DNA from 2 places in the Streptomyces sp. NPDC028289 genome. Region 2 is predicted to be linked to the other one. Evidence: riboswitches for the same ligand, from Rfam matches in the RefSeq annotation. Region 2 holds a riboswitch; the other holds the start of a gene.
What was found. Region 2 has a riboswitch for ZMP and ZTP ahead of ACZ4UV_RS16485 (glycine hydroxymethyltransferase). Riboswitches for the same ligand answer to the same signal wherever they lie in the genome.
Positions count from the first base shown of each region.

Region 1: linked by a shared signal. The riboswitch ahead of ACZ4UV_RS30135 (bifunctional 5,10-methylenetetrahydrofolate dehydrogenase/5,10-methenyltetrahydrofolate cyclohydrolase) and the one ahead of ACZ4UV_RS16485 (glycine hydroxymethyltransferase) in region 2 are both predicted to bind ZMP and ZTP.

Region 1 is NZ_JBVHTI010000006.1:194,137-208,428, forward strand. It holds gene ctaD (aa3-type cytochrome oxidase subunit I) at 1-938, opposite strand, end outside; gene ACZ4UV_RS30125 (RNA polymerase sigma factor) at 1,044-1,586, shown strand; gene ACZ4UV_RS30130 (CU044_5270 family protein) at 1,579-2,547, shown strand; gene ACZ4UV_RS30135 (bifunctional 5,10-methylenetetrahydrofolate dehydrogenase/5,10-methenyltetrahydrofolate cyclohydrolase) at 2,551-3,399, opposite strand; ZMP/ZTP riboswitch at 3,424-3,506, opposite strand; gene ACZ4UV_RS30140 (nuclear transport factor 2 family protein) at 3,679-4,047, opposite strand; gene ACZ4UV_RS30145 (hypothetical protein) at 4,220-4,516, shown strand; gene ACZ4UV_RS30150 (ABC transporter ATP-binding protein) at 4,587-6,308, opposite strand; gene ACZ4UV_RS30155 (rhodanese-like domain-containing protein) at 6,432-7,013, opposite strand; gene ACZ4UV_RS30160 (metal-sensitive transcriptional regulator) at 7,113-7,400, shown strand; gene ACZ4UV_RS30165 (sulfite exporter TauE/SafE family protein) at 7,534-8,283, opposite strand; gene ACZ4UV_RS30170 (MBL fold metallo-hydrolase) at 8,280-9,947, opposite strand; gene ACZ4UV_RS30175 (S-(hydroxymethyl)mycothiol dehydrogenase) at 10,166-11,254, shown strand; gene ACZ4UV_RS30180 (MBL fold metallo-hydrolase) at 11,254-11,883, shown strand; gene ACZ4UV_RS30185 (hypothetical protein) at 11,963-12,499, opposite strand; gene ACZ4UV_RS30190 (SDR family NAD(P)-dependent oxidoreductase) at 12,550-13,368, shown strand; gene ACZ4UV_RS30195 (pyridoxal phosphate-dependent decarboxylase family protein) at 13,354-14,292, opposite strand, start outside.
Region 2 is NZ_JBVHTI010000003.1:501,526-515,817, reverse strand. It holds gene ACZ4UV_RS16515 (decaprenyl-phosphate phosphoribosyltransferase) at 1-549, opposite strand, end outside; gene ACZ4UV_RS16510 (phosphatase PAP2 family protein) at 671-1,171, opposite strand; gene ACZ4UV_RS16505 (FAD-binding protein) at 1,311-2,666, shown strand; gene ACZ4UV_RS16500 (decaprenylphospho-beta-D-erythro-pentofuranosid-2-ulose 2-reductase) at 2,693-3,448, shown strand; gene ACZ4UV_RS16495 (2'-5' RNA ligase family protein) at 3,546-4,124, opposite strand; gene trpS (tryptophan--tRNA ligase) at 4,267-5,280, opposite strand; gene ACZ4UV_RS16485 (glycine hydroxymethyltransferase) at 5,453-6,907, opposite strand; ZMP/ZTP riboswitch at 6,940-7,030, opposite strand; gene rocD (ornithine--oxo-acid transaminase) at 7,156-8,340, shown strand; partial or broken gene ACZ4UV_RS16475 (hydrolase) at 8,611-9,549, shown strand; gene ACZ4UV_RS16470 (DMT family transporter) at 9,662-10,489, shown strand; partial or broken gene ACZ4UV_RS16465 (CGNR zinc finger domain-containing protein) at 10,664-10,783, opposite strand; partial or broken gene ACZ4UV_RS16460 (alpha/beta fold hydrolase) at 10,778-11,281, shown strand; gene ACZ4UV_RS16455 (DUF3050 domain-containing protein) at 11,262-11,987, opposite strand; gene ACZ4UV_RS16450 (antibiotic biosynthesis monooxygenase) at 12,259-12,846, shown strand; gene pabB (aminodeoxychorismate synthase component I) at 12,877-14,292, shown strand, end outside.

The sequences.
Region 1 (14,292 bases), on a different contig from region 2:
CCCGTCGGGACGGCGATCAGGAAGGTCATGAAGGAGAAGAAGGGCAGGAGGACCCCGCCCGTGACGTACATGTGGTGGGCCCAGACGGTCACCGAGAGGCCGGCGATGGAGATGGTCGCCGCGACCAGGCCCATGTAACCGAACATCGGCTTGCGCGAGAAGACCGGGATCACCTCGCTGATGATGCCGAAGAACGGCAGCGCGATGATGTAGACCTCCGGGTGGCCGAAGAACCAGAACAGGTGCTGCCAGAGCAGCGCTCCGCCGTTGGCCGCGTCGAAGACGTGGGCCCCGAACTTGCGGTCTGCCTCCAGGGCGAACAAGGCCGCCGCCAGGACCGGGAAGGCGAGCAGGACCAGTACGGCGGTCAGCAGCACGTTCCATACGAAGATCGGCATGCGGAACATGGTCATGCCGGGGGCCCGCATGCAGATGATCGTGGTGATGAAGTTGACCGCGCCGAGGATGGTCCCGAAGCCGGAGAAGGCCAGGCCCATGATCCACATGTCGGCGCCGACCCCCGGGGTGCGCACCGCGTCCGAGAGCGGGGCGTAGGCGAACCAGCCGAAGTCGGCCGCCCCCTGCGGGGTGAGGAAGCCGCCGACCGCGATGGTGGAGCCCAGCAGGTAGAGCCAGTAGGCCAGCATGTTCAGGCGGGGGAAGGCCACGTCCGGCGCGCCGATCTGGAGCGGCATGATCCAGTTCGCGAAACCCGCGAAGAGCGGGGTCGCGAACATCAGCAGCATGATCGTGCCGTGCATCGTGAACGCCTGGTTGAACTGCTCGTTCGACATGATCTGCAGACCGGGGCGGGCCAGCTCGGCGCGCATCAGCAGGGCCATCACCCCGCCCACGCAGAAGAACGAGAACGCCGTGACCAGGTACAACGTCCCGATCGTCTTGTGATCCGTGGTCGTCAGCCACTTGAGGTTCCTCATGCCCCGCCTGTGTCCGGGCTGTCCGCACCGGTCACACTGGACGGATGCGACGAGCGTCACGGAGACGGGTGTGACGATCGGGGAGGTGCCGGACAAGAACGGGACATGAGCAACGACGAGATCTTCGCCGCTGCCTATCGCGAGCACTACTGGGCGGTCAGCCGCTATGTCGCGCGGCGACTGGACGGGCGGACCGGCGAGGTGGAGGAAGTGGTGGCGGAGGTGTTCACGGTGGCCTGGCGCCGCCGCGCCGACCTGCCGGCGGTCCCGCTGCCCTGGCTGTACGGCGTGGCACGCAACTGCCTCGCCAACGCGGTACGCGGATACGGGCGCCGGCGCCGGCTGGTGGACCGGCTGGGCAACGACGACACCGCGCACGGCCGGCACCTCGCGGCCGGCCCCGACAGCGAGCGGCCCGGCTCCTGGGTGCACGACGCACTCGCCCGGCTGTCCCCGGCCGACCAGGAGGTGCTGCGGCTGACGGCGTGGGAGGAGCTCGGCGTCGACGAGGTCGCCGTCGTCCTGGGCTGCGGGCAACGGGCGGCGGCGATGCGGCTGCACCGCGCCCGCCGCCGCCTCAGAGCCGAGATCGACCGACTGCGCCCGCCCGCCGCCGAGGCCCTTTCCGAGGAACACCGCCATGGCTGACGAACTCGACCTGCTGCGCGCCGCCGACCCGGTGCCCGCCGACGGCCCCCGCTTCGGCGACGGCCCCCTCGACCACACCGCCGAACGGCACCTCAACCGGCTGCTGCACAGCCCCCGCCCCGGCCGCCCGGCCTGGGTCCGGCCGCGCCTGCTGTGGGGGCTGACCGCGGCCGCCGTCGTGACGGCCACCACGCTGACCGTGCTGCTCGGCGGGCCGTCGGGCGCCCCGGCCGTCGCCGCGCCCCGGCCGCTGAGCGTCCGCGCCCACTCCACCGCCGTACCGCTCGCCCAGGTCGCGCAACTCGCCGCCGTGGCCGCGACGGACGGCTCCCCGGCGCTGCGCCAGGGCACCCATGTGCAGTCCTGGAGCCTGGCCATGAGCGACGACAGACCGCCGGTCACCCTGCCCGAGGAACGCGTGGTGCGGTGGCGGGCGGACGGCACGCACACCGAGGTGGTCGTGGCGACCGACCCGGACCACGCGGGCCGTCCCGTCCTGACCGACACGGGCCGGGTCGAGGACGGCAAGGTGCTCAGCCGGCAGACCTTCCCGCCGATGTGGGGCGACGCACCGCCCCTGTCCACACCTCCGCACGACCCCGCGAAGCTGCGCGCCTACCTCACCGACCTGATCCACAGCGACACCCTCACCACGTCCGAACTCCTCGACGCCACCACGGAGTTGCTGGACAACTGGACGCTCGGGACACGCGAGACGGCGGCCCTGGCCGACCTGCTCGCCGACGCGAAGGGCCTACGGGCCGCCGGCCAGGTCACCGACCGGCTGGGCCGCACCGGGCAGGCCTACGTCCTCGACGAGGGCACCGGCGGGCGGCGGATGCTGATCCTGGACCCGGCCACCGGTGCCGTACTCGGTCTGGAGACCACGTTCACCCGGGACGACCCCGAGTACGGGGTGCGGGCCGGGGACGTCATGGAGTACCGCGCCTGGCTGCGCTGACCCTCATGCCCCGAGCTGCCGGGCGGCGGCCGCCACCGTCTGCTCCAGCAGCACGGCGATGGTCATCGGGCCGACCCCGCCCGGCACCGGCGTGATCAGCGAGGCGCGCTCGACGGCGGTGTCGAAGTCGACGTCACCGACGTTGCCCTCGTTGTAGCCGGCGTCGAGCACGACCGCGCCCGGCTTGATGTCCCGGCCCCGGATCAGCCGGGGCCGGCCTACGGCGGCGACCACGATGTCCGCCTCGCGGACGGCCGCGGACAGGTCCCGGGTGCGGGAGTGGCAGTAGGTGACGGTGGCGTCGCGCGCGAGCAGCAGCATCCCGGCCGGCTTGCCCAGGATCGCGCTGCGGCCGACGACCACCGCACGCTTCCCTGCCGGGTCGACGTCGTACGCGTCGAGCAGGCGCAGCATGCCGCCGGGGGTGCAGGAGACGAAGCCCGGCAGGCCGAAGCTCATCGTCGCGAACGACGCGAAGGTCACGCCGTCCACGTCCTTCTCCGGCGCGATCGCCTCGAACGCGGCCCGCTCGTCGATGTGTTCGCCGACCGGATGCTGGAGCAGGATGCCGTGCACCGCCGGGTCGGCGGACAACCCCCGCAGGGTGGACACGAGGGCGGCGGTGGTCGTGGTGGCGGGCAGGGCCACGTGCCGGGAGGCGATGCCTGCCTTGCGGCTGCGGTTCTGCTTCATCCGGACGTAGGTGACGGAGGCGGGGTCCTCGCCGACCAGCACGGTCGCCAGACACGGCGTGACGCCGGTCCGTGTGGTGAGGTCGGCGGCCTTCTTCGCGGTCTCCTCGACGGTTCGGCGGGCGAGGGCGGTTCCGTCGATGAGACGAGCCTGGGTCATGCGGCGCTCCTGAGCTGGTTCGACCTTGATCGCCCAGGCGCACGGCAGCGACAGTGCGGACCGCTCCCCGGTGGTGCTCCACCTCAGCGCCAGTCACGGCCCGCGTTCAGGGTAACCGAGACGCTCGGCGTCTCCGGCGACAGTGCGCGGTCCGCAGCAGCGCCCGCAGCAGCGCGGTGCACGCGCGGGGCCGCGGGCGGTGGGCGTGTCCCAGCGTCGCCCGCGCCGAGAAGGTCCAGGTCAAGCGTGAGCTGACCTGGACCCTTCCGGTCCTTGCGACTACTCGTCGTCCCATGCCTGGATCATGATCTGTTCGGCGATCTTGCCGTCGCGGAGCGTGATCATCGACTCGGCGAGCACCCGGACCCCGTCCCCGTACTCGCAGGACTCGCTGAAGGCGGCCTTGTCGCCCTGGACGATGCACTGGTCCAGCCTGTGCGTCATGTCGCGGCTGTAGACGTCGTCCAGCAGTGCGGCGATGTCCTGGCGGCCGTGCAGGACCTTGGGGTGGCTGGGCTGGGTGTTGCGGTCGATGATGCGGATCTCGGCGTCGTCCGCGTAGAGCGCCAGAAGGCTGTTCCCGGTGTTCCCCTCTATGGCCCGGCGCAGCGTGTCGGTGTCGAACGTGGAACCCGTCGCGGTGCCCATGGTGACCTCCTGCGGGAGCCCGCGACCCGATGCGGAGCGGGCCGCGCGAGCCCCTCACATCGAGCGTCCCCCGCACCGCCGGGCTCGGCAAGCGCAGGCGCACGCTCCGCCTTGCGGGTGAGGGGGACCGGCTGCCCGTGTCCGGCCAGGCGCCGGGGCCGTTGCTGAGGACATGATCTCAACACGACGTATCGTCGCCGCCGTCGGCCTTGCCGTCGGGGTCACCGGCCTCGCCGCGCCGCTGGCGAACGCGGCCGACGCGAGCGCGCAGCACCCCGGGAAGCTCACCGCGCTCGGCGTGCTCGACTCGGTCTCCCGCAGCGACGTCCCGGCGGAGTACCGGGGCAGGATGCCGAAGGTCTCGGAGCAGGTACAGGGGCTGAACGGACTCCACAAGCTCGGCGAACTGCACCAGGTCACCGACCTGGCCGCGCCCGCCATGGGGCTGCTGCCGGGCATCGAAGCCTGACCGCGCCGCACACCGAGGGCCGTCCCGGCAGGGGCGGCCCTCCTCGTTGCCCGCTCTCGGTGCTCCGCTCTCAGTGCTCCGAGGCCAGGAACTGCGTCGCCGCCAGCTCCGCGTACAGCGGGTCCGCCGCCACCAGCTCCCGGTGCGTGCCCACCGCGCGGACCCGGCCCGCGTCCATGACGACGATCCGGTCCGCCATGGTCACCGTCGACAGCCGGTGCGCGACCACCAGCACCGTCGTCGACCGTGCGACATCGGCGACGGTGTCCCGGAGCGCCGCCTCGTTCACCGCGTCCAGCTGCGAGGTGGCCTCGTCCAGCAGCAGCAGCCGGGGCCGGCGCAGCAACGCCCTTGCGATCGCCACCCGTTGGCGCTCCCCGCCCGACAGCTTGGTGCCGCGATGCCCGACCAGGGTCTCCAGCCCCTGCGGCAGCCGGGCGACCAGGCCGTCGAGCCGCGTCGTCTTCACCACCCGCGCGACCGCGTCCTCGTCCGCCTCCGGGTTGCCGAGGAGCAGGTTGTCCCTCAGCGACCCCGACAGCACCGGAGCGTCCTGCTCGACGTACCCGATGGCCGAACGGAGCAGCGGCAGTTCCCAGTCGGCGACCGGACGGCCGTCGACGGCGATCGTGCCGGACTCCGGGTCGTAGAACCGCTCGATCAGTGAGAAGACGGTGGTCTTGCCCGCGCCGGACGGCCCGACGAACGCCGTCATGCCCCGCGCGGGGACGTCGAAGGTGACACCGTGGTGGACGTACGGCAGGTCGTCGGCGTAACGGAAGTGCACGTCGGTGAAGGCGACGGCGGCCGGTTCGGCGCCGGCGGACGGCAACTCGGCGCGCCGGGAGGGAGGTTCGGCGGGCAGCCGGAGCGCCTCCTGGATGCGGGCGAGCGCGCCGGCGCCGGTCTGGTACTGGGTGATCGCCCCGACGACCTGCTGAATCGGCTGCATCAGGTAGAAGACGTAGAGCAGGAACGCCACCAGCGTGCCCACCCCGATCGCACCGGTCGCCACCCGCGCCCCGCCCACCGCGAGCACGGTGATGAACGCCAGCTGCATCGCCAGCCCCGCCGTGTTGCCCGCCGCGGCCGACCACTTGGCGGCCCGCACGCTCTGCCGCCAGGACTCCTCGGCGGCCTCGTGCAGGGCGAGTTCCTCCCGGTGTTCGGCGCCGGACGCCTTCACCGTGCGCAGGGCGCCCAGCACCCGCTCCAGCGAGGCCCCCATCACCCCGACCGCGTCCTGCGCCCGGCGGCTCGCCCGGTTGATGCGCGGCACGATCGTGCCCACCACCGTGCCCGCCGCGCCGATCACGACGAGGGTGACGGCAAGGAGCACCGGATCGACCACCCCCATCATCACCACGGTGGCGAGCAGGGTGAGTCCCTCGGTGCCGAGTGCGACCAGCGAGTCCGTGGTGACCTCGCGCAGCAGGGTGGTGTCCGAAGTGATCCGCGCCATCAGGTCACCGGGTTCGGTCCGGTCCACCGCGCTGATCCGCAGCCTGAGCAGATACGACGACAGGGTGCGCCGCGCCCCGAGCACGACCGACTCTCCGGCGCGCCGCAGGACGTACGAACCCAGCGCGCCCACCCCGGCGTTGGCGACTACCAGACCCGCCATCGCGAGCAACTTGGCCGTGATGGAACGGTCGTGGGACAGGTCGTCGATCAACCCCCGGGCCACCAGCGGAAGCAGCAGCCCGGTCGCACCCGTCACCAGCGAGAGCGCCGCACCGGCCAGCAGGGCCCAGCGGTGCGGACGTACATAGGAGAGGAGCAGCCGGAACACGGGCTCTTTCCTCGGTGTCGTCGGAACTGCGTCAGCGGCGGTCACGGTGCTCCTCGTCCGGCGGCGGGCGGCGCCCTCCGACGTGCCCAGGCTACGACGGCCGCTCCCGGCACCGGGGCCCGGTCAGCTCCGGGCGGAACCGAGCTTCGCCAGGGTCGCGTCGAGGTCGGCCGGACGCGGCCGGTTGTGGGGCAGCTTCGAGAGGACCGCGGCCATCCCGCAGGTGTCGGTGAGCGCCGAGAACACCAGGCCGCCCGCGACCCCCGCCGACAGCAGGAGCCAGGCCGGGTGCAGCAGGCCGAGGCCCAGGCCCGCGAGGACGGCCGCCCCGGCGGTGAACCGCACCTGGCGCTCCATGGCCCAGGTCGCACGGGACGCGCCGCGCGGCCGGTGCAGTTCGTGACCGCGCTCGGCCCAGCCGTGCGTGCCGCCGGTGAGGGTGGCCGCCGGGATGCCGTGCTCGGCGAGGAGTGCCCGGGCGCGCTCGGCCCGCGCGCCGGAGGCACACACCAGGAGCATCCCGCCGTCCGCGGCGCGGAGCGCGGGCAGGGCCCGGTGCAGCGCGTCCAGGGGGATGTTGTGGGCGCCGGGCACATGGCCGGCGGCGTACTCGCCGGGTGTGCGGACGTCGACGACGGTCAGCTCCGGGAGGCGGGCGAGGGCCTGGTCCGGGGTGAGACCAGGGTTCGGGGGAGTAGTGGTCATGGCGGATGCGATCCTTCCTTGCAGTGATGAAGTGATGAGCGGCGGGTTCGCCCGAGGGGCGGGTAAAATACCCCTACGGGTATGTGAGGAGTGGTGGTCGTGGAGCTTCAGTTCGAGGGCGACGAGCTCAAGTCGGTGCTGAACCGGCTGCGCCGGGCGCAGGGGCAGATCTCCGGCGTGATCAAGATGATCGAGGAGGGCCGCGACTGCGAGGACGTGGTCACCCAGCTCGCCGCCGCCTCGCGCGCCCTGGACCGGGCGGGCTTCGCGATCATCGCGACCGGGCTGCAGCAGTGCATCATCGACCCCGCCCGGAGCGGGGCGGACGGTGAGACGACCGAGCAGATGAAGGCACGGCTGGAGAAGCTGTTCCTGTCGCTTGCCTGAGCGGTAGCGCCCCGAAAGGGGCGCTGGGGGCACCCCCGGCCGAAGGCTGGGGGAGGAACCGCGGGACCAGCCACAACGGCGCCGCAGTCGACCGACGGCATATCGCGGCCCTTCCCGCGGAGGGCTCGGCGCGTCAGCTGACCGCGTCGGCCAGCATGAACGCGGCCACCGCGAGCAGCGCGTAGGCGAAGAGCCGCTGGAGGGTGCCCGCGGAGAGGCGGGCCGCGAGCCGTCTGCCGTCCCAGGCGCCGAGGATCGCGGCCCCGGCGAAGGGCCCCACGGCCGACCAGTCGACGCCCGCCGCCGCACCGGCGCGCGCCGCCAGCGCGGTGAGCGAGTTGACCGTGATGACCAGCAGGCTCGTGCCGATCGCGGCACGCATCCGCAGCCCCACGACGTTCACCAGGGACGGCACGGCGAGGAACCCGCCGCCCACCCCGAGCACCCCGGTCACCGCGCCGAGCCCGGCCCCGGCCCCGGCGACCCGGGACGCCCGTACGGGGCCCGGCCCGGTGACCGCGGTCGCCGCGGGCCGCAGCATACGCACCGCCGCCACGGCGGCCAGCACCGCGAACGCCCCGGTCAGCAGCGCCGCCGGAAGATGCCGGGACAACACCCCGCCGACCGCCGCCGGCCCGAGGCCCGCCGCCGCGAACACCGCACCGGCCCGCCAGCGCACCGCGCCCTCGCGGGCGTGCGCGACGAGTGCGGTGGCCGAGGTGACCGTGACGACGACCAGGCTCGCGGTGGTGGCCGCGGCCGGGCTGAAGCCGAGCAGATAGATCAACGCCGGTACGGCCAGCACGCTGCCGCCGCCGCCCAGGGCCCCGAGCGCCAGCCCGGTGACGGCCCCGGCGCCGAGGGCGAGCAGGAGCGCGCTCATCCGGCGGTGCCCTCGGCGGTCACCGCGAGGCCTGCCGTGCGCCAGGCGGTCATCCCGCCCACGACGTCCACCGCGTCGAGCCCGCGGGCGGTCAGCAGCGCCGCCGCCTCCCGCGAGCGCCGGCCCGAGTGGCAGATCACGACGAGCGGGCGGTCCGCGGCGGCCGGCGGCAGCGGAGCCCCGGCCGCCAGCCCGGACAGCGGGGCGTGCACCGCCCGCGGCGCGTGTCCGGCCGCCCATTCGCCGGCCTCGCGGACATCCAGCAGGACGGCATCCGCGTCCGTGCGCTCCCACGCCTCGGCCGGGGTGAGCCGGGCCATCGGCAGCCCGGCCGCGCCCGCCGCCGCGAACCCGTCGTCCACGGCCACCACATCGCGCCCGGCCGCGTCGAGGAGGGAGGCGGCGACGGCGGCCCGCATCCCGCCCGCGCAGTGCACCCACACCGTGCCGCCGGGTATCTCGCCCAGCCGCTCCCGCACCTGGTGCAGGGGTATGTGGACCGAACCCCGTATGTGGCCGCCGGCCCGCTCGGTGTCGCGGCGCACGTCCAGGACGACGACGTCCTCCGTGCCGCGTGCGGCCAGGTCCGCGAAGGTGGCACGGGGGAAGGAACGGGGCCGCTCGCCCGCGCGCAGCCAGGCCTCGGGTGCGCCGGTGGCGGCCGCGGCCGGGCGGTCGATGCCCACGCGGATCAGCTCCCGCTGAGCGGCGGCGAGCTGGGCCGCCGACTCGGCGAGCAGCGTGACCGGCCGGCCCCAGGGCAGCAGCCAGGCCAGATAGGTGGCGAGCTGCCCGTCGGCCTCGAAGTTCAGGGTGCCCGAGACGTGTCCCTCGGCGAACGCCACCCGGTTGCGCAGGTCCACCACCCACTCCCCGGCGGCCAGCCGCGCCGCGATCTCCGCCGCGTCCGCCCGGCCCGGCGGCGTGAGGTCGACGGGGGCCGGGCCACCGGAGTTCAACGGGCCCATGTGGGCGTAGTAGGCGGGTACGTCGTCCAGTCCCGCCAGCAGCTCCGCGACGAACGTGTCGACGTCCTTGACCAGTGCCTCGTTCACCGCGCGCTCCCGGCCGATGGTGGTGTCCGGACCGGCGGCGTCCCCGGCCGAGCAGAAGCTGCCGAAGCCGTGCGTCGGCAGCACCGCCGTCGCGTCCGGAAGCTCGGCGGCCAGCCGGTGCGCCGAGGCGTGCTGCGCCCGCGCCAGCTCGCCGGTCAGCCGGGGCTCCACCAGGTCGGGCCTGCCGACCGTGCCGATCAGCAGCGAGCCGCCGGTGAAGACGGCCACCGCGCGGCCGGTCTCCTCCAGGACGTACGACGTGTGGTGCGGGGTGTGCCCGGGGGTGGCCAGGGCCCGCAGCGCGAGGCCGGCCTCGATCTCCAGCACGTCCCCGTCGGCCACCGGCACCCGCTCGTACGCCACCCGCGCCCCGGCCGGCACCACGTACGCGGCCCCGGTCAGCCGGGCCAGCTCGAGGCCGCCGGAGACGTAGTCGTTGTGCACGTGCGTCTCCACGACCTGCGTGAGCCTGACCCCGCGCCGGGCGACGGCCGCCAGCACCCGGTCGACGTCGCGGGGCGGATCGACCGCGACGGCGCCGTGCGCCCCGCCCGCCAGATAACTGCGGTTGCCCAGTCCGGGCACCTCGATGGTGTCGACGAAGGACACGGCAGCACACTCCTCTCCTCGATCCCCCTCGTGAATTACCCCCGGGGGTATGTGAGCCACCGTAGCAGAGGTACCCCCGGGGGTATGTGGCAGAGGTGGTGGCAACACGAACGGCGGTGGCAGGGGAAGGTCCGCAGCGGTCGATGCGTGCCGTCGCTGATCGTTCCCGCGTAGGGTCGGAGGCCAGCACGTCAGCAGAGCGACGAAAGGGCAGGCCCATGGCGCAGGAAGTACGCGGCGTGATCGCACCGGGCAAGGACGAGCCCGTGCGGGTCGAGACGATCGTGGTGCCCGACCCGGGGCCGGGCGAAGCCGTCGTACAGGTGCAGGCCTGCGGGGTCTGTCACACCGATCTGCACTACAAACAGGGCGGCATCACCGACGAGTTCCCCTTCCTGCTCGGCCACGAGGCCGCCGGGGTGGTGGAGTCGGTCGGCGCCGGCGTCACGGACGTCGCGCCCGGTGACTTCGTGATCCTCAACTGGCGTGCCGTGTGCGGGGCCTGCCGGGCCTGTCTGCGCGGGCGGCCCTGGTACTGCTTCAACACCCACAACGCGAAGCAGAAGATGACCCTCGCCTCGACCGGCCAGGAACTCGCCCCGGCCCTCGGCATCGGGGCCTTCGCCGAGAAGACGCTGGTCGCCGCCGGGCAGTGCACCAAGGTCGACCCGGCCGTCTCCCCGGCGGTCGCCGGGCTGCTCGGCTGCGGGGTGATGGCCGGCATCGGTGCCGCGATCAACACCGGCAACGTCGGCCGGGGCGACTCGGTCGCCGTGATCGGCTGCGGCGGGGTCGGCGACGCGGCGATCGCCGGGTCGAACCTGGCGGGCGCCGCGAAGATCATCGCCGTCGACATCGACGACCGGAAGCTGGAGAAGGCCCGCTCCCTGGGCGCCACCCACACGATCAACTCGCGCGAGAGCGACCCCGTCGAGGCCATCCGCGGCCTGACCGGCGGCTTCGGCGCCGACGTCGTCATCGAGGCGGTCGGCCGCCCGGAGACCTACCGGCAGGCCTTCTACGCCCGCGACCTCGCGGGAACCGTCGTCCTGGTCGGCGTACCCACCCCCGAGATGAAGCTCGAACTCCCGCTCCTCGACGTCTTCGGCCGCGGCGGCGCCCTCAAGTCGTCCTGGTACGGCGACTGCCTGCCCTCCCGGGACTTCCCCATGCTGATCGACCTGCACCTCCAGGGACGGCTGCCGCTGGACGCGTTCGTCACCGAGACGATCCAGCTCGACGAGGTCGAGAAGGTGTTCGACCGGATGCACGGCGGCGACGTGCTGCGTTCGGTGGTGGTGCTCTGATGACCACGCGCATCGAACGCCTCGTCACCTCCGGCCAGTTCACCCTCGACGGCGGCACCTGGGACGTCGAGAACAACGTCTGGATCGTCGGCGACGAACGCGAAGTGATCGTCATCGACGCCGCGCACGACGCCCGGGCCATCGCCGAGGCGGTCGACGACCGCGTTCTGAAGGCGATCGTCTGCACCCACGCCCACAACGACCACATCGACGCGGCGCCCGCCCTCGCGGACCTCACCGGCGCCAAGATCTGGCTGCACCCCGACGACCTGCCGCTGTGGAAGCTGACCCACCCCGACCGCGACCCCGACAACCACCTGTCCGACGGGCTGGTCATCGAGGCCGCCGGCGCCGACCTGACCGTGCTGCACACGCCAGGCCACGCCCCCGGTGCCGTCTGCCTCCACGACCCCGGCCTGGGCGTCGTCTTCACCGGCGACACCCTCTTCCAGGGCGGCCCCGGCGCGACCGGGCGGTCCTACTCGCACTTCCCGACGATCATCGACTCCATCCGGGACAAGCTCCTCACCCTCCCGCCGGAGACGAAGGTCCTGACCGGACACGGCGACCCGACCACCATCGGCGCCGAGGCACCCCAGCTCGCGGAGTGGATCGCCCGGGGACACTGACCCGCACGTGATGCCGGCTTCCGCGGAAGGCCCGCCAGCGGTCACCGCGGAACCGGCCACCGCGGAACCGGCACGCCCCTCAGTCGTCGGACGCCGGCCGGGTCGGCCAGAGCGCCGGATGCCCCGGAGGCAGTGCGAGATCCTCGCGTACGGCGGTGTAGTAGCGCTCCCGGCAGGCCCGCTGCCGTGCCAGCAGGTCCTGCCAGGCGTCCGGGTCGACCGTCCCGGAACGCATGAACCGCTCCATGGCCATCACCGCCGTCACCCACTCCCGCGCCTGCTCCACCACCTCCCGGCTGCCCAGCATGATCAGCGCCTCCCCGGCCGGATCGCGGCCGTCGGTGGCCGCCGCCAGCTGCGGCTCGGCCTCGGCCGGGGAGATCGGGTGCGGATGCGGGTCGTTGCCGAGATGGGCCGCGACGCGGTAGGTGAGGTTCACCGTTTTCTTCAGCGCCCGCGCGTACTCGCTGTACACCGCCAGCCGCCGCTCCTCCCAGCGCGCCTCCTGCTCTCGCCGGAACCGCGCCCGGTCACCCCGCACCACCGCGAGGTACGAACCGAGCGCGCCGATCACGACGCCTATCAGGGCCGGGAGTTGCTGCAGGAACGCGGTCATGTGCGCACGGTATCTGTCCTGTTGATCGTCCGGCCCGTACGGTCGTCGCCATGACCGGACTGACTCGCTTTGCCGGACACGGAGTTCTCGTCACGGGCGCGGCCCGCGGCATCGGCGCGGCCGTCGCCCGTCGGCTGGCCGAGGAGGGCGCACAGGTGCTGGCGACCGACCGGGACCTGCCCGAGGCGGAGCGGACGGCGGCCGCGCTGCGCGAACAGGGCCTGGCGGTAACGGCGTTCGCCTGTGACGTCGCCGACCGGGACTCGGTGGCGGCGGCCGTCGAGCGGGCCGTCGGCTCCTTCGGCACGCTCGACGTCCTGGTGAACTGTGCCGCGCACTGCACCCCGGACGTCCCCCTCTTCGAGGACCAGCCGGACGACGGGTGGGCGCTGGACCTCGACATCACACTCACCGGCGTCCACCGCTGCTGCCGTGCCGCCCTCCCGCATCTCGCCGCCTCCGGACGGGGCGCGATCGTCAGCATCGGCTCCGTCAACGCCCGGGCGGACTTCGGCAACCACGCCTACAGCGCCGCCAAGGCCGGTCTCGCCTCGCTGACCCGCACCCTCGCCGGGCACGCGGCCGCGCGCGGGGTGCGGGTCAACCTGGTGGAGCCGGGGACGGTCCGCACCTCGGCCTGGGCGGGCCGGGAGGACGAACTCGACGCCGTCCGGCCGCTGTACCCGCTCGGCCGGGTCGGCGAACCCGAGGACATCGCCGCGGCCGTCGCCTTCCTCGCCTCCCGCGACGCCGCCTGGATCACCGGCACCACCCTGAGCGTCGACGGCGGACTCACCGCCGTCCACAGCGGATTCCACGCCGCGCTGCGGCCGCACCGGGAGGCCCGGAGCGGCTCAGAGAGCGGCTGACGCGGTCGCGAGCACCGCCAGCACGCGCCGGGTGTCGTCCTCGGCGGTCCGCCAGTTGCTGAACGCGGCCCGCAGCGCCGGCACCCCGCCGTACACCGTCGGCGTCAGGAACGCCTCCCCGGACGCGGCGACCGCCCGGGCCAGCGCGGCCACCCGTTCCTGCGTGGGCTGCTCGGAGAGGGTGAAGCAGACGACGTTGAGCCGGACCGGGGCGAGCAGACGCAGGGCGGGCAGCTCCTCGATGCCGGAACCGAGGCGGCGGGCCTCGACGACGTTGCGCTCGACGATCTCGCGGTGCCCGTCCCGGCCGTACGCCGTCAGCGCGAACCAGGCCGGCAGCGCCCGCATCCGGCGGGAGTTCTCCGGGGTCAGGTGCAGGAAGTCCGGGGTGCCGGCGGGCGGGCCCAGGTAGGGGGACTCGTTCTGGAAGACGGCCACCTGGAGGTCGCGGCGGCGGGTGAACTGCACGGCCGCGTCGTAGGGGACGTTGAGCCACTTGTGCAGGTCCACGCAGACCGAGTCGGCCGCGTCGAGCCCGGCGACGAGCGGGGCGTGGGCGGGGGAGAGGGCGGCGAAGGCGCCGAACGCGGCGTCCACGTGCAGCCAGAAGCCGTACCGCTCCTTGAGGGCGGCGATCGCCCGCAGGTCGTCGAAGTCGACGGTGTTCACGGTGCCCGCGTTGGCGACGACGATGGCCGGCCGTCCGTCCCGCGCGGCCAGCGCCGCGTCGAGCGCGGTCACGTCCACCGCCTCCCGGTTGCCGGGCAGCAGCGCCACCCGGTGCAGTCGGTCCCGGCCGATGCCGAGCACCGAGAGCGCCTTGCCGACGCTGGAGTGCGGGCTGCCGGAGAACACGTCGACCGGGCCGAGCGCGGCGGCGCCCGCCCGGGAGACGTCCACCCCGAGCCGCTCCCCGAGCCAGGC
Region 2 (14,292 bases):
CGCGCCGAAGCCGGTGGTGATCAGGAACCAGCGGGACAGCGGGATGCCGAGGGCGACCCCGCCGATCATCGCCCGCATCAGGAAGCCGGTGGTGACCACGACGAGGTCGACGACCAGGACGTGCTTCAGGGCCACGCAGTACGCCAGTTGCATGCCCAGGTAGGCGGTCAGCAGGACGGGGACGAGGGGCGGTGTGAGCCGGGCCGCGAGCAGGGGCGCGAGGACGGCCAGGACGCCGCCGGCGGCGTAGGCGACGGGGACCGGGACCTGCCCGGCGGCGACCGGGCGGCGGCACTTGACGGGGTGGGCGCGGTCGGCCTCGGCGTCCCGGGCGTCGTTGATCAGGTAGACGGCGGCGGCGCAGGCCGTGAAGAGGACGAAGGTCAGGGCGAGGCGGCCGAGCGCGGGCACCGAGAAGAGCCGGCCGGCGGCGGCCGGGGCGGCGACGACGAGGGTGTTCTTGACCCACTGCTTGGGGCGGGTGGTCCGCAGCAGGCCCGTGAGGAGGCCGCCGGGGGTGACACGCGCACGTGCCGGTCCGTGCGCCAGGGAGGGGTGGGCGCGCTGTTCGCGCAGAGTCGTTTCAGCAGCGCTCTTCGCCGGCCCCGTTCCGGCAGCCCGCTCCGCCGGCGTCGGTTCGGCGACCCCCTTCGCGGCGGCGTGCGCGGTCTCAGTCACGGCCGCCTCCGCTCATCCAGCGCGCCCCGGCGCGGGCCGTGAGCGCCCCGAGGGCCGCGCCCGCCGCCACGTCGGACGGGAAGTGCACGCCGACGACCAGCCGGGACAGGCACATGGCGGCCGCGAGAGGCGCGAGGGCGGGCACCCCGAGCGCCCCGAAGGCGACGGCCGCGGCCGCGGCGGAGGTGGCGTGCGAGCTGGGGAAGGAGTGCCGCCCCGCGGTGCGCATCCGGGGCCGGACATGCGCGGGGCGCGCCCGGCGTACGACCCGTTTGACGCCCATGCTGCCGAGGTGCGCGACCGCGACGAGCGCCGTGCCGCGCACCCAGGCGCCGCGCCGCGCGCCGTCCACGGTGGCCCCGGCGAGGCCCGCCGCGAGCCAGAGCGCGCCGTGCTCACCGGCGAGGGAGAGACCGCGCGCGGCCGACGCGACGCGTGGATCGGCGCCGCAGGCGTGCAGTGCGGAGAGGATCCGGTGGTCCATGTCGTCCATTGGACTCACTGTTCACCCTCACCCCACCAAAGCTACGACCATATTGAGCGACATTCGGATAATCACCCGTTTCGGGGAGTCAGGCGATCCCCCGTGGCCAATAGCGCCAATTGCCCATAACGGGCGTTACGGTCGCCGTATGCCTGGAGAGACCGTCCCCGTCACCGGCTGGGGCCGCACCGCCCCCACCGCCGCCCTCCTGATCCGCCCCCGGACCTATCAGGAGGCGGCGGACGCGATTCGGAACTGCGGGTCGCGCGGCGGTATCGCGCGGGGTCTCGGCCGGGCCTACGGCGATGCGGCGCAGAACGCCGGCGGCGCCGTGCTCGACATGACGGGCCTGGACCGCGTCCACGCCATCGACGCGGACGGCGGCACCGTGCTGTGCGACGCCGGGGTCTCGTTGCACCGCCTGATGGAGGTGCTGCTGCCGCTCGGCTGGTTCGTCCCGGTGACCCCGGGGACCCGCCAGGTGACGGTGGGCGGCGCGATCGGCGCCGACATCCACGGCAAGAACCACCATGTCTCGGGATCGTTCTCCCGTCACGTGCTGTCCTTCGAACTCCTCACCGCCGACGGCCAGGTCCGCACGGTGAGCCGCGGCACCCCGCTGTTCGACGCGACGGCCGGCGGCATGGGTCTGACCGGAGTGATCCTCACGGCGACCGTCCGCCTCCTCCCCGTCGAGACGTCGTACATGTCCGTCGACACCGAACGCGCCGCCGACCTCGACGACCTGATGACCCGCCTGACCGGGACCGACCACCGCTACCGCTACTCGGTCGCCTGGATCGACCTGCTCGCGCGCGGGGCGGCGACCGGGCGCGCGGTGCTCACCCGCGGCGACCACGCACCCAGGGAGGCGCTCGCCGGGAACACCCGCGCCGGGCGCGCCCCGCTGGCCTTCCGCCCCCGCGAGCTGCCACCCGCCCCCGCCCACGTCCCCGACGGCCTCCTGGGCCCCGCCACCGTCGGCCTCTTCAACGAGCTCTGGTACCGCAAGGCACCCCGCGCCCGGGTCGGCCAACTCCAGCGCATCTCCTCGTTCTTCCACCCCCTGGACGGCGTCCCGCACTGGAACCGCGTCTACGGCCGGGCCGGCTTCGTCCAGTACCAGTTCGTCGTCGGACACGGCCAGGAGGCCGCCCTGCGCCGGATCGTGGCCCGGATCTCCGAGCGCCGCTGCCCGTCCTTCCTGGCCGTCCTCAAGCGCTTCGGCGAGGCCGACCCCGGCTGGCTCTCCTTCCCCGTGCCCGGCTGGACCCTCGCCCTCGACATCCCCGCCGGGCTGCCCGGCCTCGGCGCCTTCCTCGACGAACTGGACGAGGAGGTCGCCGGCGCCGGCGGCCGCGTCTACCTCGCCAAGGACGCCCGGCTCCGACCCGACCTGCTCGCCGCGATGTACCCACGACTCGCCGAATTCCGTGCCCTGCGCGCGGAGTTGGACCCACGCGGAGTGTTCGTCTCCGACCTGTCCCGCCGCCTCGGTCTCTAGCCCTCCTCCAGCCCTCAGGAGTTGCCGTGAAGGACGCCTTCGGAATGCCCCAGTCCCTGCTCGTCCTCGGCGGTACGTCGGAGATCGCGCTGGCCACCGCGCGCCGGCTGATCGCCCGCCGCACCCGCACGGTCTGGCTGGCCGGCCGCCCCTCCCCCGCCCTCGAACAGGCCGCCGGACAACTGCGCGCCCTCGGCCCCGACGTCCACACCCTCGCCTTCGACGCGCTCGACCCCGAGTCCCACGAGACGGCCCTCGGCAAGGTCTTCGCCAACGGCGACGTCGACGTGGTCCTGCTCGCCTTCGGCATCCTCGGCGACCAGGCGACCGACGAACGCGAACCGGTGAACGCGGTGCGCGTCGCCCAGACCAACTACACGGGCGCCGTCTCGGCGGGCCTGGTCGCCGCACGGGCCCTGCAGAGCCAGGGCCACGGCTCCCTGGTCGTCCTCTCCTCGGTCGCCGGCGAACGCGCCCGCCGCTCCAACTTCATCTACGGCTCCAGCAAGGCGGGCCTGGACGCCTTCACCCAAGGGCTGGGCGACGCGCTGCACGGCACGGGCGTGCACGTGATGGTCGTACGGCCGGGGTTCGTCCGGACGAAGATGACGCGGGGCCTGGACGAGGCACCGCTCGCCACCACCCCGGAGGCGGTGGCGACGGCGATCGAGCTGGGCCTGCGGCGACGGTCGGAGGTGGTGTGGGTGCCGGGAGCGCTGCGCGTGGTGATGTCGGCACTGCGGCATGCGCCGCGGTCGGTGTTCCGGAGGTTGCCGATCTAGTTCCGGCCGGCCGAAGCGCCCCGTAAGGGGCACTGGGGGTGCCCCCGGCCGAAGGCTGGGGGAGGAACTGCGCGACCAGGCCCCACCGGCCCGCGCCCTACCGACTCGCGATACTCCCCCGCTCCGCATGCCCCACCTGAGGTGGAACAACAGAGCCCCCGAAGACGTACTCCCGCAGCTTCCGCCACACCCCGTCCGCGCCCTGCTCGTACAGCGCGAACCCCATGCAGGACCACTCGGCCTCGAAGTCCGCCAACTCGGCGAACGCCAGGTCCATGGCGGCCTCGTCGATCCCATGGGCCACGGTCACGTGCGGGTGGTACGGGAACTGCAGCTCACGGTCGAGCGGCCCGGACGCGTCCCGGACCCGCTGCTGCAGCCACGCGCAGTCGTCCGCGCCCTGCACCACCCGGACGTACACCACCGGCGACAGCGGCCGGAACGTACCGGTCCCGCACAGCCGCATCGGGAACGGCCGGCCCATGGCGGCGACCTCGCCGAGATACGCCTCCACGGCCGGCAACTCGGCGGAGCCGATCTCCGTGGGCGGCAGCAGCGTGACGTGCGTGGGGATGCCGTGGGCCGCGGCGTCGCCGAAGCCCGCGCGCCGCTGCTGGAGCAGGCTGCCGTGAGGCTCCGGGACCGCGATCGACACGCCGATCGTTACGGTCCCCACGTCATCTCCCGTCGGTCGTGGTGGGCGGACGCATGTCGGGTTCGTACCCGGCCGTCCGGCTATCGACTGTACGGCCACGGCCGCCTCCCGGGCAGCCGTGGCCGAAGTGATGTGCAGCGCTTCGCTTCGCCTGGTATGCGACTCAGTGCTTGGCGGGCAGGAAACCGACCCTGTCGTAGGCCTGGGCCAGGGTCTCGGCGGCGACGGCACGCGCCTTCTCGGCCCCCTTGGCGAGGATCGAGTCGAGGGTCTCCGAGTCGTCCAGGTACTGCTGGGTGCGCTCCCGGAACGGGGTGACGAAGTCGACCATGATCTCGGCGAGGTCCGTCTTGAGCGCGCCGTACATCTTGCCCTCGTACTCCTGCTCCAGCTCGGCGATCGACTTGCCGGTCAGGGTGGAGTGGATGGTGAGCAGGTTGGAGACGCCCGGCTTGTGCTCGGCGTCGTAGCGGATCACGGTGTCGGTGTCGGTGACCGCGCTCTTGACCTTCTTCGCGGTCGCCTTCGGGTCGTCGAGGAGGTTGATGAGGCCCTTCGGCGTGGACGCCGACTTGCTCATCTTGATCGCCGGGTCCTGGAGGTCGTAGATCTTCGCCGTCTCCTTGAGGATGTACGGCTTCGGGATGGTGAAGGTCTCGCCGAACCGGCCGTTGAAGCGCTCGGCGAGGTCACGGGTGAGCTCGACGTGCTGGCGCTGGTCCTCGCCGACGGGGACCTCGTTGGCCTGGTAGAGCAGGATGTCGGCGACCTGGAGGATGGGGTACGTGAACAGGCCGACGCTCGCGCGGTCCGTGCCCTGCTTGGCCGCCTTGTCCTTGAACTGGGTCATCCGGCTGGCCTCGCCGAAGCCGGTCAGGCAGTTCATGACCCAGGCGAGCTGGGCGTGCTCCGGGACGTGGCTCTGCACGAAGAGGGTGCAGCGGTCCGGGTCCAGGCCGGCCGCGAGCAGCTGGGCGGCGGCGAGCCGGGTGTTGGCGCGCAGGTCGGCGGGGTCCTGCGGGACCGTGATCGCGTGCAGGTCGACGACCATGTAGAAGGCGTCGTGGGTCTCCTGGAGGGCCACCCACTGGCGGACGGCGCCGAGGTAGTTGCCCAGGTGGAACGAGCCGGCGGTGGGCTGGATGCCGGAGAGCACGCGGGGTCGGTCAGAAGCCATGCTCACCATTCTCTCAGAGGGTGAGGGGGTGGTCGGCCCTTGAGGGGTGGGGTGGTTTCGGGGCGCGGGGGACTGCGGGTCGCATGTGGTTGCCCGCGCAGTTCCTCCCCCAGCCTTCGGCCGGGGGAACCCCCAGCGCCCCTTACGGGGCGCTGCCCCTGACCGGTGTCGATCAGCCGAGGTCGATCTCCGGGTACAGCGGGAAGCCCGCCACCAGGTCGGTCGCGCGCTGGGCGATCTCCGTCGAGACCTTCTCGTCCAGGACGTGGGAGGCCTTCGACGGGGCGCCCGACTTCGTCGTGCCCGGCTCCGTGGCGGTGAGGACACGGTCGATCAGGCCCGCCACCTCGTCCATCTCCGCCGTTCCCAGTCCTCGCGTCGTCAGCGCGGGCGTGCCGATGCGGATGCCGGAGGTGTACCAGGCGCCGTTCGGGTCGGCGGGGATCGCGTTGCGGTTGGTGACGATGCCGGAGTCGAGGAGGGCCGACTCGGCCTGGCGGCCGGTGAGGCCGTACGACGTCTCGACGTCGATCAGGTTGAGGTGGTTGTCGGTGCCGCCGGTGACCAGGGTGGCGCCCCGGCGCATCAGGCCCTCGGCCAGCGCGCGCGAGTTGTCGACGATGCGCTGGGCGTAGTCCTGGAAGGCGGGCTGCCGGGCCTCGGCCAGGGCGACGGCCTTGGCGGCCATGACGTGCGGGAGCGGGCCGCCGAGGACCATCGGGCAGCCGCGGTCGACCTGGTCCTTGAGGGAGTCGTCGCACAGGACCATGCCGCCGCGCGGGCCGCGCAGCGACTTGTGGGTGGTCGTGGTCACGATCTGGGCGTGCGGGACCGGGTCGAAGTCACCGGTCAGGACCTTGCCGGCGACCAGACCGGCGAAGTGCGCCATGTCGACCATGAGGGTCGCGCCGACCTCGTCCGCGATCTCGCGCATGATCCGGAAGTTCACCAGACGGGGGTACGCCGAGTAGCCCGCGACGATGATCAGCGGCTTGAAGTCACGGGCCTGGGCGCGCAGCGCGTCGTAGTCGATCAGGCCGGTGGCCGGGTCGGTGCCGTAGGAGCGTTGGTCGAACATCTTGCCGGAGATGTTCGGGCGGAAGCCGTGGGTGAGGTGGCCGCCGGCGTCCAGGGACATGCCGAGCATCCGCTGGTTGCCGAAGGCCTGGCGCAGCTCGGCCCAGTCGGCCTCGGAGAGGTCGTTGACCTGGCGGGCGCCGGCCTTCTGGAGGAAGGGGACCTCGACGCGGTCGGCGAGGACGGCCCAGAAGGCGACCAGGTTGGCGTCGATGCCGGAGTGCGGCTGAACGTAGGCGTGCCGCGCGCCGAACAGCTCCCGGGCGTGCTCGGCGGCGAGCGCCTCGACGGTGTCGACGTTGCGGCAGCCGGCGTAGAAGCGGCGGCCGATCGTGCCCTCGGCGTACTTGTCGCTGAACCAGTTGCCCATGGCGAGCAGGGTCGCCGGGGAGGCGTAGTTCTCGGAGGCGATCAGCTTGAGCATCTCGCGCTGGTCGGCGACCTCCTGGCCGATGGCGTCGGCGACCCGCGGCTCGACGGCGCGGATCACGTCGAGGGCGGCACGGTAGGCCGTGGACTCGGTGGACAGGGGCGCGGACTTGTCTGACATTCGGGACCTCCGGACATGGCGTTCGGCATTCACGGTTCGGCCCAGGCGCACGGCACTCGGTCACAGCACGAGCCGCTCCCCGATGGTCGGTCCCATCCCAGCGCGCCAGTCACGGCCCGTGGATCACATTACCGGGCACGCCGGGCCCGAGGGCCGTGGCGTCCACCAGTCGGGCAGGGGCGGAAGGTAGGAAAGGGGGCAGTCCTGCCGCGTCCCCTGGAGTCGCCGGGACCACTACGGAAGCCCTCATCGCCGCCGCCGACGCGCACAGCGCGCACAACTACGACCCGCTGCCGGTGGTGATCGCGACGGCCGACGGCGCCTGGATGACGGACGTCGAGGGGCGCCGGTACCTGGACTTCCTGGCCGGCTACTCGGCGCTGAACTTCGGGCACGGCCACCCGCGCCTGGTCGCGGCGGCGAAGGCCCAGCTGGAGCGGGTGACGCTGACGTCGAGGGCGTTCCACCACGACCGGTTCGCCGCGTTCTGCACCGCGCTGGCCGAGCTGTGCGGGATGGAGACGGTGCTGCCGATGAACACCGGCGTGGAGGCGGTGGAGACGGCGGTGAAGACCGCCCGGAAGTGGGGCTACCGGGTCAAGGGCGTGCCGGCCGAGATGGCGAAGGTCGTGGTGGCGGGCGGGAACTTCCACGGCCGTACGACGACCGTGATCAGCTTCTCCACGGATCCGGAGGCACGGGCGGACTACGGGCCGTACACGCCGGGGTTCGAGATCGTGCCGTACGGCGACCTGACGGCCATGCGGGCCGCGGTGACCGAGAACACGGTCGCGGTGCTGCTGGAGCCGATCCAGGGCGAGTCGGGGGTCGTCGTGCCGCCGGAGGGCTACCTGGCCGGGGTGCGGGAGCTGACCCGCGAGCGGGATGTGCTGTTCGTCGCGGACGAGATCCAGTCGGGGCTGGGGCGGACCGGGCGGACGTTCGCGTGTGAGCACGAGGGGGTCGTACCCGATGTGTACGTCCTCGGGAAGGCGCTGGGGGGTGGGGTGCTGCCGGTGTCGGCGGTGGTGGCGAACGCGGAGGTGCTCGGGGTGTTCCGGCCCGGGGAGCACGGGTCCACCTTCGGCGGCAATCCGCTGGCCTGCGCGGTGGCTCTGGAGGTGATCGCGATGCTGCGGACCGGGGAGTTCCAGGAGCGGGCGGCCGAACTGGGGGAACTGCTCCACCGGCGCCTGGCGGAGATGACCGGGAGCGGGCGGGTGACGGCCGTACGAGGGCGGGGGCTGTGGGCGGGGGTGGACGTGGATCCCGCGGTGGGGTCGGGGCGGGCGGTGGCGGAGCGGCTGATGGAGCGGGGGGTGCTGGTGAAGGAGACGCACGGGGTGACGGTGCGGGTGGCGCCGCCGTTGGTGGTGGCGGAGGAGGATCTGGAGTGGGGGATCGAGCAGTTGTGGGGGGTTCTGAGCGCCTGAGACGGGCGCCGAGGGCGATGCGACGCCCGGGGCCCACTTGTCATGTCCAGGTAAGAAAATCATGTGAAGACGCCGGGTTCCTGTCGGCGCACCGCACGCCGCCGGTACCGTCCAGCTGTCCGTAGGTGAACGATCAACTTCGGACTCTACGCGCGCAGAACACGTTCCGCCCCACGGAACCGCCTTTCTCTCTACGCGCGCAGAACGACTCGTGACGCACCACCCGCACCGCCATCCCTCTCGCACCCCCCACCGATGGAGGAATGACAGATGCCCGGCTTCGCCATCCCGCGCCGCAAACTCACCACGGCCCTGGCCGTGCTCGGCCTGCTCACCGCCGGTGCGGCGGTCCAGGCCACCAGTTCCGCGACCCCCGCCCACGCGGCCACCACCTACCGCGTCCTGTTCGACGACGGCCACGCCGAGGAGGCCGGCAACGCGGACTGGATCATCTCCACCAGCAAGCCCGACCCGCTGGCCCAGGACTCCTCCCCGTCCTCCGACAAGGACTGGACCGGTGCGCTGTCGTCATGGGGCATCGCCCTGCAGAAGACCGGCGACTACAGCCTGAAGACCGCGACGAGCGCCCTCACGTACGGGGGTTCGTCGACCACCGACCTGTCGAAGTTCGACGCGCTGGTGCTGCCCGAACCCAACACCAAGTTCAGCACCGCCGAGAAGACGGCGATCATGAACTTCGTGAAGGCGGGCGGCGGCCTGTTCATGATCTCCGACCACACCGGCGCCGACCGCAACAACGACGGCTACGACGCGGTCGAGATCCTCAACGACCTGATGACCAACAACAGCGTCGACTCGACCGACCCGTTCGGGTTCTCGATCGACTCGCTGGACATCGGCTCCGGCTACCCGAAGGCCATCAGCGACAGCAGCAACGCGGTGCTGAACGGCTCCTTCGGCACCGTCACCAAGAGCCTGATCGCCGACGGCACGACGGCCACGCTCAAGCCCTCCGACAACTCCGCCGTCAAGGGCCTTGTGTACCGCAGCGGTTACTCCGGGAACACCGGCGCCTTCTTCGCCACCAGCACCTTCGGCAGCGGCCGGGTCGCGTTCTGGGGCGACAGCTCGCCCATCGACGACGGCACCGGCCAGTCCGGCAACACGCTGTACGACGGCTGGAACGACAGCGGCGCCACCAACGCCGCCCTCGCCCTCAACGCCACCGCCTGGCTCACCGGCGCGAGCTGACGTCCGAGAGGCCCGAGAAGCGGGTCCGGGGTCGCCCCGGACCCGCTTCTTGCTCTCCTCTCGATCACCGCACACTCCCCTCCCCTACAGTCCCTCTGTGCTCTTCGGAATGGTGTGCGCCCTCGCGGCCGCGATCTGCTTCGGTACGGCGACGGTCCTGCAGGCGATGGCCGCGCGGGCGGCCGGTGACGGCGCCGGCGGCGAGGCCGCGCTGCTGCTGCGCGCGGTGCGGCAGTGGCGGTATGTCGTCGGGCTGGGGCTGGACGGGCTCGGGTTCGTGTTCCAGATCCTGGCGCTGCGCTCGCTCCCCATCTACGCGGTGAGCGCGGCCCTGGCGTCGTCGCTCGCGGTGACCGCGGTGGTCGCGGCGCGGCTGCTGCGGGTGCGGTTGAGCGGGGTGGAGTGGACCGCGGTGGGGGTGGTGTGCGCGGGGCTCGCGATGCTGGGGCTGGCGTCGGGGCCGGAAGGGGACCGGGCCGGGTCCATGACGCTGAAGTGGGTGATGCTCGGGACGGCGGTGGGGGTGCTGCTGCTCGGCCTGGCCGGCGGGCGGCTGACCGGGCCGGGGCGGGCGCTGGTCCTAGGCCTCGGGGCGGGGTTCGGGTTCGGCGTGGTGGAGGTGTCGGTGCGGCTGATCGACACGCTGCGGCCGGCCGAGCTGTTCACCAACCCCGCGGCCTACGCCCTGCTGATCGGGGGCGGCGGCGCCTTCATGCTGCTGACCTCGGCGCTGCAACGCGGCTCGGTGACCACGGCGACGGCCGGCATGGTCATCGGGGAGACGATCGGCCCGGCGGCGGTGGGGGTCGTGTGGCTCGGGGACCGCACCCGGGAGGGGCTGACCTGGCTCGCGGTGCTCGGATTCGCGGTGGCCGTGGCGGGGGCGCTGGCCCTGGGCCGGTTCGGGGAGGCACCGGTCACGGCCGAGGAAGCCTGAGGCTCCTGCTCACGGGCACCCGACGTCCGTCGGCCACGTCCGCACGCGCCGAGCCTCCGTCGGTCACCGTCACACGCGCCGGGCATCGGCCGGTCACGCTCACACGCGCCGGGCACCGGTCGGTCACACTCACAGGCGCCGGGCCTCCGTCGCCACGTCCGCACGCGCGGCCCGTCAGTCGGTCGCGGCGTCGCGGGTGCGCTGGTAGTGGCGTCGTGTCTTCATCCGGTTGCCGCACACGGCCATCGAGCACCAGCGGGCCTTGTTGGTCCTGCTGCGGTCGATGAGGAGGAGGGCTTCGTCAAGCCGTTCCGGGACGCCGTGTTCGCCTACACCGGCAACCCGGGGCCGGACACGGAGGCCCCGATGCGCGGCGCGCTGACCCTGGAGAGCACCCGCTGGCAGTACCTCAACGGGGTCGCCGACCCGAGCCCGGTCAGCCCCGACAACTGGGTCCACGACCAGGCGCTGCTGGACCGCCCGGGCAACGCCGAGATCCAGCTCAGGCTCTTCCGCGACTACCCGACCAACGTGGACCTCTACCCGAAGGTCCACCAGTACTTCCGCGACTCGCAGGTCCCGCTGCTGGCGGTCTGGGGCGCGGGCGACGAGATCTTCGGCCCCGCCGGCGCGGAGGCGTTCCGCCGGGACCTGCCCGGCGCCGAGATCCACCTCCTCGACACCGGCCACTTCGCCCTGGAGAGCCACCTCGGCGTCATCACCGAGCGCATCCGCGACTTCCTGGGCCGCACCTTCAACCGACCTGTCGCGCTCACCCCATCGCGGCCGTGATCCCGTCCCACAGCCGGGACCTGGCCTCCAGGGCGACGAGAACGGTCTCGGTGGCCTCCTGCCAGCGGGCGTCGTCGGTGCCGCAGAGGTCGGCGACCATCTGGAGGGCCATGGGGGTGTGCTCCTCGCCGTCGACCTCGATGTGCCGGGCGAGGTAGTCCCGGAAGAGCGGGAAGCGGTCGGTGCCCTCCTCGCCGATGACCTGGTCGAACATGTCCGGGATCAGGTCCTCGCGGGAGAAGGCGAAGGCGGCGGCCCGGCAGTGCAGCGGGCGGTCGGCGATGATGCCGAAGGTGGTGCGCACGAACTCGGCGGCCGGCGCGGGGACCTGGGCCACGCGCAGGGCCGCCGGCACGTCGTGGCCCTCGGCGAGGAGCGCGACGAAGGTGTCGACGGGGGCGGTGTCGGCACCCGCCTCGGCCATGGCGGCGCGGTACAGCTCGAAGTGGCTGGTGAAGCCGTCGTTCAGGGCGTCGCTCTCCTCGACCAGCACGATGTCGTTGACGAGCCTGCGGGCCACCGCGGAGCCGCGGGGCACCCAGGGGACGTCGACGCAGGTCAGCTCCCGCTGGAGCGACTTGAGCAGGGACATGAAGTCCCAGACGGCGAACACGTGGTGGGCCATGAACGTGGCCAGGTGTTCCCGGCCTGATATTCGCCGGTAAAGCGGGTGGGCGGTCACTTCTTTTCGCGCCGGTTCGATCACGGAACGCGCCTGATCGATTGCCTGTCGACCCTCTTCGGTCAAATTCCAGACGTACCTCGACATGGCGGCCTCCTTCGTTCTTGGACCGCGATCGTGCAACTTCCGCGGCCGCCCCGGCAAGCACTTTCCAGAATTACGGGCGGGTTACCGGAAGTACCGGGTAGCAGAACACAGCAAGCACATAGAAAGCGCTATAAAGAGTTACGATCCGGACACGAAAAAACTCGTTTAAACTTTGAACGCGGGTTGTGTCCATTCCGTAAAGAACGCTGTGACCAGTAATCCCGTCACCGTCACCGTGGCCTATCACGTGATGCCGGGTCGCGAGGCCGACTTCCACTCCTGGGGGTGGGCCATGCTGGGCGCGAGCGCCCGCCGGCCGGGGTTCCTCGGCGGTGGTGTCCTAGTCGACCAGGAGACGGAATGGCATGTCGTGTATCGCTTCGCCACCGAGGACTCGGCGCTGGCCTGGGAGAACTCCCCGGACCGCGGCGAGTGGGAGACCCGCGCGGACGGCATCGCCCGGCCCACCGGGCGCCGTAGCGTACGGGGGTCGAAGGAGTGGTTCGACTCGCTGGCCGGGCCGCCGCCCGTGCCGCCGCCGCCCGTTCCTCCGGCGAAATGGAAACTGTGGTTCATCAACATGAGCGCGGTGTTTCCGCCGGTCCTGCTCTTCAACATCATCGTGATCCCCCATCTCGGCGGGCTCAATCCGCTCATTCGCACTCTGGTGCTCTGCCTCTGCGTGACAGCGCTTGTCACGTGGATTCTCATGCCGCGACTTCAGCGTTTCTTCAAGAAATGGCTGTATCCCCCGCTCCAGGCGCTGCGCGGGCGGCACAAACGACGGGCCGCATAGGCCCGGGAACGACCCGAGGGAGGTGGGCGGGTGAAGACCCTGCTCATCGACAATTACGACTCGTACACCTACAACCTGTTCCAGTTGATCGCCGAGGTCAACGGCGAGGAACCGGTGGTGATCCGCAATGACGAGCCGGCGCCGCCCGCTCTCGCGGAGTTCGACAACGTGGTGGTGTCTCCGGGGCCCGGCCATCCGGGCGACGGCCGTGACTTCGGCATCAGCGCCCGGATGATCGCCGAGACCACCGTCCCCGTGCTCGGGGTGTGCCTGGGGCACCAGGGCATCGCGCTCGGGGAGCGGGCCCGGGTGGCACCCGCCCCGCAGCCGCGGCACGGGCACCTGACCCGGGTGCGGCACGACGGGCGGGACCTCTTCGAGGGGCTGCCCCAGGGCTTCACCGCCGTCCGCTACCACTCCCTCGCGGTACACGAGCCACTGCCCGCCACGCTGGAGGCCACCGCCTGGTCCGAGGACGGCGTCCTGATGGGGCTGCGCCACCGCGAACGGCCGCTGTGGGGCGTGCAGTTCCACCCCGAGTCGGTGCTCACCGAGTACGGCCACCGCATGCTGGTGAACTTCCGCAACCTCACCGCCCGCCGGGCCCGCAGAGCGCGGACCAAGAACACCGCCGTCCCACCGGCCGAGGCGGCGCTCCCCCGGCCGAGGATCCCGAGCGCGGCCGTCCCCCGCCCCCGCCACCACGCCGAAGCGCCCGCGTACCGCCTGCACACCCGGCAGATCGCCGGCGCCGTCGACACGGAGGCCGCCTTCACCCGCCTCTTCGCCGCCTCGTCCCGCGCGTTCTGGCTGGACAGCTCGCTCGTCGAGGAGGGCCGCTCGCGCTTCTCCTTCCTGGGCGACGACAGCGGTCCGCTCGCCGAGTTCGTGCGGTACGACGTCACGGCCGGCCGGTGTGCGGTCGAGCGGGCCGGACGGCCGCCGCGCAAGGTGTCCGCGAGCGTCTTCGACTATCTGAAGAGGCAGTTGAGCAGCCGCCGGGTGGACGCCGACGGGCTGCCCTTCGACTTCACCGGCGGCTATGTCGGCTACTTCGGCTACGAGACGAAGGCCGACTGCGGCTCCCCGAACCGGCACCGGGCCGACACCCCGGACGCCTGCTGGCTGTTCGCGGACCGGCTGATCGCCGTGGACCACGAGGAGGACGTCACCTACGCGGTCTGCCTGGCGGAGAACTCCCCGCAGGCCGCGCGGGCCGCCGAGGAGTGGCTGACGGACACGCTGGCCCAGCTCAGCTTCCTGGCCCCGGCCGCACCCCCGTCCGCCCCGCCCGCCGCCGCGGAGCCGGACCTGGCGGCCGCCGAGCCCTGGCTGGTGCGCGACCGGGCCGCCTACCTCGCCGACATCGAGGCCTGCCGGCGGGAGTTGCGGGCCGGCACCAGCTACGAGGTCTGCCTGACCGACGCGGCCCGGCTGCCCGCCCCG